DNA from 3 places in the Sphingopyxis sp. Root1497 genome. Region 1 is predicted to be linked to each of the others. Evidence: predicted binding sites of a transcription regulator. Region 1 holds the regulator's gene; each other region holds the start of a gene.
The links. Region 1 encodes LexA, which represses DNA repair genes until DNA is damaged. Its sites were predicted from a motif close to GTTCCNCNCTTGTTCT; they were not measured.

Region 1 (3,277 bases):
GCACGGTCCTGACGCTGACCGGCGATGGCCCGGAGGCCCAGGGCGCCCATATTCGCGACCGCGCCAGCGACTTCGCTACCGGCGCCACGCTCGTCGCCGCCGGAACCCGGCTCAACGCCGGTGCGATCGCCGCGGCGATCATGGGTGGCGACGCGCAGCTTGTGGTCGGCGCCCGCCCGCGTGTCGCGATCCTCACCACCGGCGACGAACTCGTCCAGCCGGGCCGTGCGCTCGCGCCCGGCCAGATCCCCGACAGCAACGGCACGATGCTCGCCGCGATGCTCGCCGCCGAGCCCGCCGTGGTCAGCATCCCGCTCCACATCCGCGACGACCGTGAAATTTTATCCAAGGTATTAAAAGACCTGGCGCGACGTCACGACGTCATCGTCACCGTCGGCGGCGCCTCGGTCGGCGATCACGACCATGTCCGCGGCGCGCTCGACGATGCCGGCGGGCGGCTCGATTTCTGGAAGATCGCGATGCGCCCCGGCAAGCCGCTGATCGCGGGCACGCTCGGCGACGCGCTGCTGCTTGGCCTGCCCGGCAACCCCTCGTCGGCCTTCGTTACTGCGACCCTGTTCCTGCTCCCCCTCGTCCGCCATCTCGCCGGCGCGCGAGCCCCGCTCCCGCAACTGCGCAGGGCCCCGCTCGCGGCCCCCCTCGGCCCCGGCGGCGCGCGACGCGACTATTTGCGCGGACGGATCGACGACGGCCTTCTCTCGCCCTTCGACGGACAGGACAGCGGCCGCACCTTTCCGCTCGCTGCGGCGAATGCGCTCGTCATCCGCGAGATCGGTGCGCCGTCCCGCGCGGCGGGCGACGCGGCGGATTATATCGACATCGCTTGACAAGTTCGCTTCTGTTCCATTATCGTTCTCCTTATGTCCGAAACCGGCATCATGGAGAACGCCCGATGTTGACCGCCAAGCAGCATGAACTGCTCCACTTCATCCAGCAAAAGCTCGACGCGAGCGGCATCTCGCCGTCGTTCGAGGAGATGAAGGAGGCGCTCGGGCTCAAGTCCAAATCGGGAATCCACCGCCTGATCAGCGCGCTCGAGGAGCGCGGCTTCCTCCGCCGCCTCCCCAACCGCGCCCGCGCGCTCGAGGTCGTCAAGCTTCCCGAGGGCGGCAAGGCGGCCGTCAGCACCGATCGCGACAATGTCGTGCCGCTGCGCAAGCCCGCCCCCGCGATGCGTCCGATCGCCGCGAACGACATCGTCGAGGTTCCGCTCCACGGCAAGATCGCCGCGGGTGTGCCGATCGAGGCGTTCGAAAATCATGACAATCTCGCGGTCCCCGCGGCGCTGCTCGGCTCAGGCGAACATTATGCGCTCGAAGTGTCGGGCGACTCGATGGTCGAGGCCGGCATCTTCGACGGCGATTATGCGCTGATCCAGAAGGTCAGCACCGCGCGCGAGGGCGATATCGTCGTCGCGCTCGTCGACGGGCAGGATGCGACGCTCAAATATTTCCGCCGCGAGGGCAAGATGATCCGTCTCGATCCCGCGAACAGTGCCTATGAGCCGCAGCGCTACGCCGCCGAGCGCGTCATCGTGCAAGGGAAGTTGTCGGGACTGCTTCGTCGTTACCACTGACCTGCGGCGGGCGGCGCCACATATGCTCGTCGCCCGCGCCTAACGCCGTCACCGCGCGCGGCCGCTCACCGAGGTAAAGCGCCAGCCCGCCGGTCTGCGGCAGCGTATCGCGATCGATCGTCAGCCAGCGGCCGGCGCATTCGCGCGGCAACCAGCGTTCGCTGATCACCACATCGGCGGCGGCGCACGCCGCCGCCATGTCCGCCCCCTCGATCCGGTCGCGCCCGCGCGCCGCGAGGATGGTGCGGCCATCCTGCGTCCAGCGACAGAAATCGCGGTTGCAGGCGACATGATCGAGGTCGGTGAGCGCGGCGAGCGGCGCATCGATCCCCGCCGCCTCGGCCACCGCGTCGCGCACATAATCCCCCGCCCGCTCACGCAGCAACGCATAGCTGCCGTCGGGTTGCGCCGCGGCGATATGCTTGCCGTCGCCGGTAATCAGCACATCGGGCCGCGGCTGGGCGAGCAGGACGGCCATGCCGAGGACCAGCGGAACCGCCCCCGCCCAGCGCCAGCGCGTCCGCCACAGCAGCAGCCATATCCCGCCGAAGATCGCGAGTCCGAAACCCCAGGGCGGAAACACCGGCAGCGTCGCCACCGCGCCGGGCGCCTCGGCGACGCTGTGCGCGAGCCAGATCAGTCCGTTCAGCGCCTGCTCGGCGACCCACCAGAAGGGCGCACCGAGCCCGACGCTGTCGAACAGCAAAGCCAGCGCCTCGGCGGGCATGATGACAAAGGTCGTCAGCGGGATCGCGACGACATTGGCGAGCGCGCCATAGAGCCCCGCCTTGTGGAAATGGAACAGCGCAATCGGCGCGAGCGCGACCTCGACCGCGAGCCCGGTGATCACCAGTCCCGCGACCCCGCGTCCCAGGCGAAACACCCATGGCTCCTCGCGCCGCGCCATGAACCGCTGCATCGCGCGGCTTTCGTGCAGCGCGACGATCGCGGTGATCGCCGCGAAACTCAGCTGGAAACTCGGCCCCGCCAGCGACTCGGGACGCCAGATCAGCACGATCAGCGCGCCCGCCGCGACCAGCCGCAGCGTCAGCGCCTCGCGCCCGAGCAGGAACGCGATCAGCACCAGCAGCGCGGCGATGAACGAGCGCAAGGTCGGCACCTCGGCCCCCGCGAGCAGCGTATATCCCCCGCCAGCGAGTGCCGCGACCGCCGCCGCCAGCGGCAGCACATAGCCCGCCAGCGCCAGCCGCCGACTGAGCGCGAGCAGGCTCATCGCGATCAGCATCGCAAAGGTCACCACCGCGGTCACATGCAGTCCGCTGATCGACAGCAGATGCGCCAGCCCGCTCCGCCGCATCGCCTCCTCGTCGGCCTCGCTGATCGCGCCGCGATCGCCCGCGACGAGCGCGGCGGCGATCCCCCCCGCCGATCCGTCGATCTGCCCGTGGATATGATCGCTCAGCCGCGCCCGCAGCGTCTGCACGCCGTCCCCCGCGCCCGGCGCCCGCCCGATGTCGCCGAGCACCGTACCGACCGCGCCGATCCGGTCGAACCAGGCGCGCTGCGCGAAATCATAGCCGCCGGGCAGGCTCGCGGTCGGCGGCGGCATCAGCCGCGCGCGCAGCCCGATCGCCTCGCCCGGCGCGATGCCCTTGCCCTGTTCGCCCGCCGCGGTGATCCGCAACCGCGGCGGCAGATCGGGTCGCTTCAGTGGCCGCA
Region 2 (3,277 bases), on a different contig from region 1:
AGATAGGGTTTGACCCGCATACGATTGAGCGCATTGTCCTCGCCGATCTTCTTCAAGGCAGCGTCCATCCGCTTGGCGACTTCCTGATCATTGCCGTCCGGATTGGCGAATTCGCCGAACCGCAGGCCCGCCCGGACCGCGCTGTGCAGGTCGTCGCCACGAAGTTGCCGGAGCAGATCGACATATTTATCGACCGGCACTGTCGCGAGAAAGGCGACGTCGGCTGGATTCCAGCCGTTTTTCGTCCCGATGTCGACGAGGATTTGCGCCGGGTCCTTCTCGAGCGGCATGTCGTTCAGTTTCTGCTCGAATGCTGCAGCGATCGCGGGATCGATCAGACGCCGGGCGCCTTCGCGGCCAGTTGCAAAAAACTCGCGCGGACGACCGTTCTGGGCTTCGAGATAGATGGGGAGAAGGCGTTCGGCCTCTTGGGGGCGGCCAAGTTCGCGCAACACGTCCAGCGCGTCGGACGCCTGTGCCGGGGACATCGCGTCGGCATGGTTTTCGATCGACGCGACGAGCGAGTCCATCAGCGCGTCTGCATCCGCATCGAAGCTTTCGCCAAAAGTGTCCCACGGCTTCTGAATCGCTTTCCGCGCGTCCTCATTCGCGTATCGGCCATTCACTTCGGCCAAGGCCATTTGCAGCGCGTCAGTATCGAAAGCCCCGGCCTTCAGGCCATCGAAGATGAGCTCATCGAGCTTGTCGAACCCGCCAAATCCATAGCTCTGAAGGATTTGGTCATCGCGCAGCTCCTCGGCGGTTCGCTGGTCCTCGCCGAGCATGCCTAGAAAGAGATTGTGTCTGCGAACCCGCTCGATGTCCGGGGCGAGCTTTGGTTCGAAGACGCACCAGCCAATCAACACGATCGAATGGACGACATTATCGGCGACGCCGTCGTGCAGTCCCGCCAATTGCGGCTCGAGATAGGACAGGAAGCGGCGAATACGCCGGATGACGCGAATATTCGTTATGCCAAGTGCAATCGCGTGCTTCGCCACCAGCTCGCCCAAGGCGTCGCCCGGCGGCAGGGCGGCGGCGATCGACTCTTCGGCGGTCGGCTCAAAGGCGACGGCTTGGTCGACGACCTTCTCGAGATATTGCCGATATTTGGCGCCTTGCTTGCCGAGCCCGTCTTCATTGAGAAGCAGGACGACCTTGCAATTCCGCCGCTCGCGCAGAAACGACACGAGACCCAATATGTCAGCGACATCCAGTCCCTTTCCTGCGCGTTCGATATCGTCGATGCAGACGATCTGGTTGCGGATTAGCAAGGAAGCGCCCGGTGCGAGCAGATCAGCCATCTTGCCGACATGAGGTATTGCCGCGGCGCCCGTAGCGAAGATGTTCAAACCTTTTCGGGTGACTTCGCCGCCAAGTTTCCGAAGGCCCTCGAAGCTCCGGAGATGTTCAACGAATGAATCTACTGTCGGTTCGAGTTCATTGCCCTGCAGACTGACGGTCGACTGGACGATCGCGGTTTTGACCGCCTCGAGGCTCTTGAGGCCGAAAGCCGACACATAGGCATAGTGGCGGAGCGCTGCGGTCGCACGCTTGGCCTGCAGCATCGTGTCCCAAGCGTAAGTCTTCCCCACGCCCCAGCGCCCCGCGATGCTCAACACCTCCGGGGCTGCCGATGACAGAAACCGCTCAATTTCGTTGAGCGCGCGCTTTTGCGACATATCAAGCCCCCTGTGGGCGCAAAAAATCGCGCCTTCCACCAACAAAACTAGCGATCCCGGCAGCTTTTTCCAGCATCGACGCGGATCTTGCGCTGCGTCACATACAGCATCCAATTATCGCGCCTTGACGCCGGTCCCGACTCAATGGAACATATAGGGAACATTTGAGTCGTTACCCTATGACATTCACGCTACCCTCGCCCCTCTCCCGGCCCAGTGCCGAGGAGCTTGCCGCGCTTCGCGATGCGGTTGCACGCGTCCGCGGCGAACGCGGCCCCGCGCTCGCCTTCGGCGTCGCCGCACTCGACGAGCGCCTCGCCGATCGCGGCCTCGATGGGGCAGGCCTCCACGAGATCGCAGGCGCATCGCCGAGCTGGAGCGACGATGCCGCCGCGACGCTGTTCGCCGCCGGTATCGCCGCGCGCTTCGCAGATCAGCCCGGCCTCAACATCCTCTGGGCACTCTCGCGCTTCGACCTCTACGCTCCCGGTCTCGAACAAGCGGGGCTTTCTCCCGATCATATCTTCTATGCGCAGGGCCACGACGACAAGGATGTGCTAGCGCTCGCCGAGGACGGGGTGCGCGATGGCGCGCTCGCCTGCGTGATCGCCGAGGTTAAGACGATCGACCAGACCGCAACGCGCCGCCTCCAGCTCGCGGCGTCCGAAGGCTGCACGCCCCTCCTCCTCTATCGCCGTCATCGCCGGCAGGGTCGTTGCCCGCTCGCGGAGCCATCGCTCGCCTGCACGCGCTGGCGGATCGGCTGTTTACCCTCCACCCCGATCGCAGCCCCCGGCGTCGGGCGCGCGCGCTGGTCGGTCGAGCTCGTCCGCCAGCGCGGCGGCCCGCCTTTTTCCCTCGAACTGGAGGCGTGCGATGACCAGGGTCGCCTCGCTCTTCCTGCCGCAGCTCGCGATCGAGCGACTGCGCAGGATGGAGCGGACCTATCCGTCGCGGTCGGGCGCGCCGCCTGACGGCGCCCGCGCGGCATCCGTCACGCCGCCCGTTCCCGCCACCGACGACGACCCCGGTTCCTGTTCGGTCCCGCGCGGCGGCGGCTGGCGGCCGGGTGCGCGCTGGGCGCGAGAGCCTGATTTCGCAGACCTCCCGGCGCATCAGCGTCCCACGATGCGCGAGATGGGACGCCGCAGCGAAGCGGCGCCCTCGCCCTTTCGCCCCGCGCCCGGCGACGAGGGCGGCGCCTCGGCGATGCCTCCGCCCGCTCTGCCTCCACTCTGGGGATTGAAGCCGCGCATTCTCGTGGCGCGCGCGGGACAGCGCGACGTGGTGACCGCCGCGTGCCCGCTCGCGAGCGATCTCGGGCTCAGCCCCGGCATGGCCGCCGCCCACGCGCGCGCGCTGGTTCCCGACCTTGATGTCGGCGACGCCGAGCCGCAAGCCGATGCCGCGCTGCTCGATCGTCTCACGCTCCATGCCGTGCGTCACTGGACGCCGACCGCCGCCGTCGCCGGGACCGACGGGCTGTGGCTCGATCTGACCGGAACGACGCATCTCTTCGGCGGCGAAGCGCGCTTCTGCCGCCGCCTTCTCGCTTTTCTGAAACGCCTCGGAATGACCGGCACGATCGCTGTCGC
Region 3 (3,277 bases), on a different contig from region 1:
AGTTTTTCGTCGAGGGTGGAAAACCATTCGAGCGCGTCGGCGACCGAGCGCTGCGCCGACAGGCTGATGTCCTCGCCGGCGATCTTCACCGCGAGCGGTTCGGGGCGCAGGCGTGCGCCGTGGCACGTCTCGCAGGGCTGCGGGGTCTGATATTTGCTCAGCTCCTCGCGCATCCATGCGCTTTCGGTCTGGAGCAGGCGGCGGTTGAGGTTGCCGATGACGCCCTCGAACGCCTTGTGCGTCGTGTAGCTGCGGCGGCCGTCCTTGAAGGTCAGTTCGACGGGCTTGCCGCCGGTGCCATAGAGGATGACGAGTTGGACCTCGCCGGGCAGGTCCTGCCAGGGCGTCGTCAGGTCGAAGCCATAGGCTTTGCCCAGGCTTTCGAGCACCTGCATATAATAAGGCGAGGGCGGGTTCGACTTCGCCCACGGCACCACCGCGCCCTTCTTCAGGCTCAGCGCATGGTTCGGTACTACAAGGTCTGGGTCAAACTCCTGCCGCTCCCCCAGCCCGTCGCACGCGGGGCAGGCGCCCTGCGGCGCGTTGAAGCTGAACAGCCGCGGTTCGATCTCGGCGATCGTGAAGCCCGACACGGGACAGGCGAATTTCTCCGAGAAGATCAACCGGTTCGCGGGGATGCCCGCGCCCTTCATCGCACCGCCCGTATCTTCCTCTTCGCGCCCCGGAACCGGGCCGTCGGCGAGGTCGACATAGGCGAGCCCTTCGGCAAGCTTCAGCGCGGTCTCGAAACTGTCGGCGAGCCGCGTGCCGAGGCCTTCGCGCACCGCGATGCGGTCGACGACGACTTCGATGTCATGCTTGTATTTCTTGTCGAGCGCGGGCGCCTCGCCGATCTCGTAGAATTCGCCGTCGATGCGGACGCGTGTGAAGCCGTCCTTCTGCCACTGCGCGAGTTCCTTCTTATACTCGCCCTTGCGGCCGCGCACGACCGGGGCGAGCAGATAGGCGCGCGTGCCCTCGGGCAATTCCATCACGCGGTCGACCATCTGGCTGACCGTCTGCGCGCTGATCGGTTCGCCGGTGGCGGGCGAATAGGGGATGCCGACGCGCGCCCATAGCAGGCGCATATAGTCGTAGATTTCGGTCACCGTCGCGACCGTCGAGCGCGGGTTCCGCGAGGTCGTCTTCTGCTCGATGCTGATCGCCGGCGAGAGCCCGTCGATATGCTCGACGTCGGGCTTCTGCATCATTTCGAGGAACTGGCGGGCGTAGGCGGAGAGCGACTCCACATAACGCCGCTGGCCCTCGGCATAGATGGTATCGAAGGCGAGGCTCGACTTGCCGCTGCCCGACAGGCCGGTGATGACGACCAGCGCGTCGCGCGGCAGGTCGACGTTCACGCCCTTCAGATTATGCTCGCGCGCACCGCGCACGGAGATGTGGGTGAGACTCATGGGAGGGGTGTGTTCCAGATTTGTTCTTTGCGCGCAAGGGGGCGCGTGTCGCCGTAGAGATGGTGGCTCAGTAGAAATACGCAAGCGGCGTGATTTGGCGTTTTGGTCCTATACCGGCCACCGCGATTGGCATTCTTCTCTTACCTAAGGGTGGAGGATTGCGGATGCGGGTCCGGACGGCGTGCCTGAAGTATAAATGCCGCAGCGACGACCACCGGTCGTTCGCCCACGCATGGCAATGATCCGCGGTGTTCGGGGCCTTGCCATCGGAATTGTGGCCACCGCGCTTACGGGATGCACCGTCATCAATGTGGGCGCCGGGGAGCAGGTCGACATGCTCGCCGTCGGCGTCGTCCGCGTTCGCGTGCCGGTCGTGGCCGATGGGCTGGTCGCGGTCGAACGCAGCGGCGTGGGATTGGGTTGGGACTCCCTCCCTGGCGGTGGCGCCTATCTGGGGTGGAGCGAGGGGAAGTGGGTCATCGCGGACCCGTCGAAATGTCAGTTGCTCATCATCGTCCGGACCGCTGATCAGGCGGCAAGTGCGAAAACAATCTTGAGCGAATGGGAGGGGGATTCACCATGTATCGTCGATCAATCGGAAAGCTCGCCACGCTAACGTTTCCAATCGTTCTGCTCTCTGCCTGCGCTTTGAACGGCGACAAAAACCCGCACAACGATGTGCTTGTATTCGCGACTCAAACCAAGTTTGGGATCGATATCTCCGCCCCTTTGAATAGCGCGACCCTGCCCCAGATCAATGTCGGTTATAATCGCAGCGAGGCGGTTTGGATGCCCCTTCGTCCCAATGGGACAAAGGGCGGGAGCCAAACGGACGCCGAGCAGGATTTGCTCGCCAAGCTGAACGCCTGTGATCAGCGGATGCTTTCGATCATAGACGACAACAAAAATCGGCAGGCATTTTGTTTGAGCGCGACGTTACCGGCTGGAAAATATGTGTCGATGGCATCGGGTGTGCAAACTGACGTGGGTGGTACAGAATTGGAAATTGACACTTATTCGGTTTTTGCAAGCTTCGGCGCGAGAGGGGGCGTGAGTGGGTCGCAAGCGAACGGGGGTCTAGCCCAGATTTTTGCTACTGGCATTGCCGCACAGCGCTTGGCGTCGAACCCTCAAGTCGGTCAGGCACTCAACACCCAGGCTCCTGCGGCGGTCAAAGCGTCGGCCGACGCGGATCGAGCCGCAGAGACGACGGAACAAATGCGGCTCGCCCAAGCTTTCGTGGCGCCTCAACTCAGTCGGGAGGCCGAGCTGATGGCTCAAATCGATACTGTTTGGACTTGCGGTGATCCCGCGACGGACAAGCTAAAATATACTAACATCATTTCCGCCGTCACGGACGGGGGTGACAAGGGAGCAATGGCCTTGGAAAAGACAAAAACTGGGGCTCGTCGCGCACTTGGGGATAGTAGCGAAGCGACGAAGAAGCAATTTCTGGATAGCGCGAAAACGGTATGTGGAGGGTAATATGGCGCAGGGAAATATCATCGTGGACATTTGCAGCGACAGCGATCCACAGGCGCTCAAGACGCTGGTGGCGTCGAGTAAGGCATATTGGACTTCGACCCAAAAGGGTTTCAAGCTCATATCTGACGACGGTGGAAGCGACTATCTGCGCGTTTATAAGAGCCAGCTCAGCGAAACGGACTATCAGCAGGGCAGCACCGTCTATCATTCCGACGGGGATGTTATTTTGATTTATGAAAAAATTGTCGGTTGAAAGCCTGGGCCATTCGCAGGAGCGGAGTCCCGCGCCAGTGAGTTCCCCATTTCCACCAACTCCCCAAAGGCTTCGACCAATGCCCGGCCGTTCGCTTGACCCCCGCGGGCCATGAGCGGACAAA

Region 2: ASD67_RS20700 (ImuA family protein) is a predicted target of LexA. The motif match lies at 1,829-1,844, and genes of this name have one in related genera.
Region 3: uvrA (excinuclease ABC subunit UvrA) is a predicted target of LexA. The motif match lies at 1,427-1,442, and genes of this name have one in related genera.

Annotation. Positions count from the first base shown of each region.
Region 1 covers NZ_LMGF01000004.1:315,694-318,970, forward strand. Annotated here, with positions in the region: gene ASD67_RS13050 (molybdopterin molybdotransferase MoeA) at 1-848, shown strand, start outside; gene lexA (transcriptional repressor LexA) at 914-1,597, shown strand; gene ASD67_RS13060 (ComEC/Rec2 family competence protein) at 1,551-3,277, opposite strand, start outside.
Region 2 covers NZ_LMGF01000005.1:1,307,208-1,310,484, reverse strand. Annotated here, with positions in the region: gene ASD67_RS20705 (P-loop NTPase fold protein) at 1-1,682, opposite strand, end outside; gene ASD67_RS20700 (ImuA family protein) at 1,862-2,656, shown strand; gene ASD67_RS20695 (DUF6504 family protein) at 2,559-3,277, shown strand, end outside.
Region 3 covers NZ_LMGF01000005.1:1,081,729-1,085,005, forward strand. Annotated here, with positions in the region: gene uvrA (excinuclease ABC subunit UvrA) at 1-1,415, opposite strand, end outside; gene ASD67_RS19645 (hypothetical protein) at 1,648-2,031, shown strand; gene ASD67_RS19650 (hypothetical protein) at 1,995-2,900, shown strand; gene ASD67_RS19655 (hypothetical protein) at 2,902-3,153, shown strand.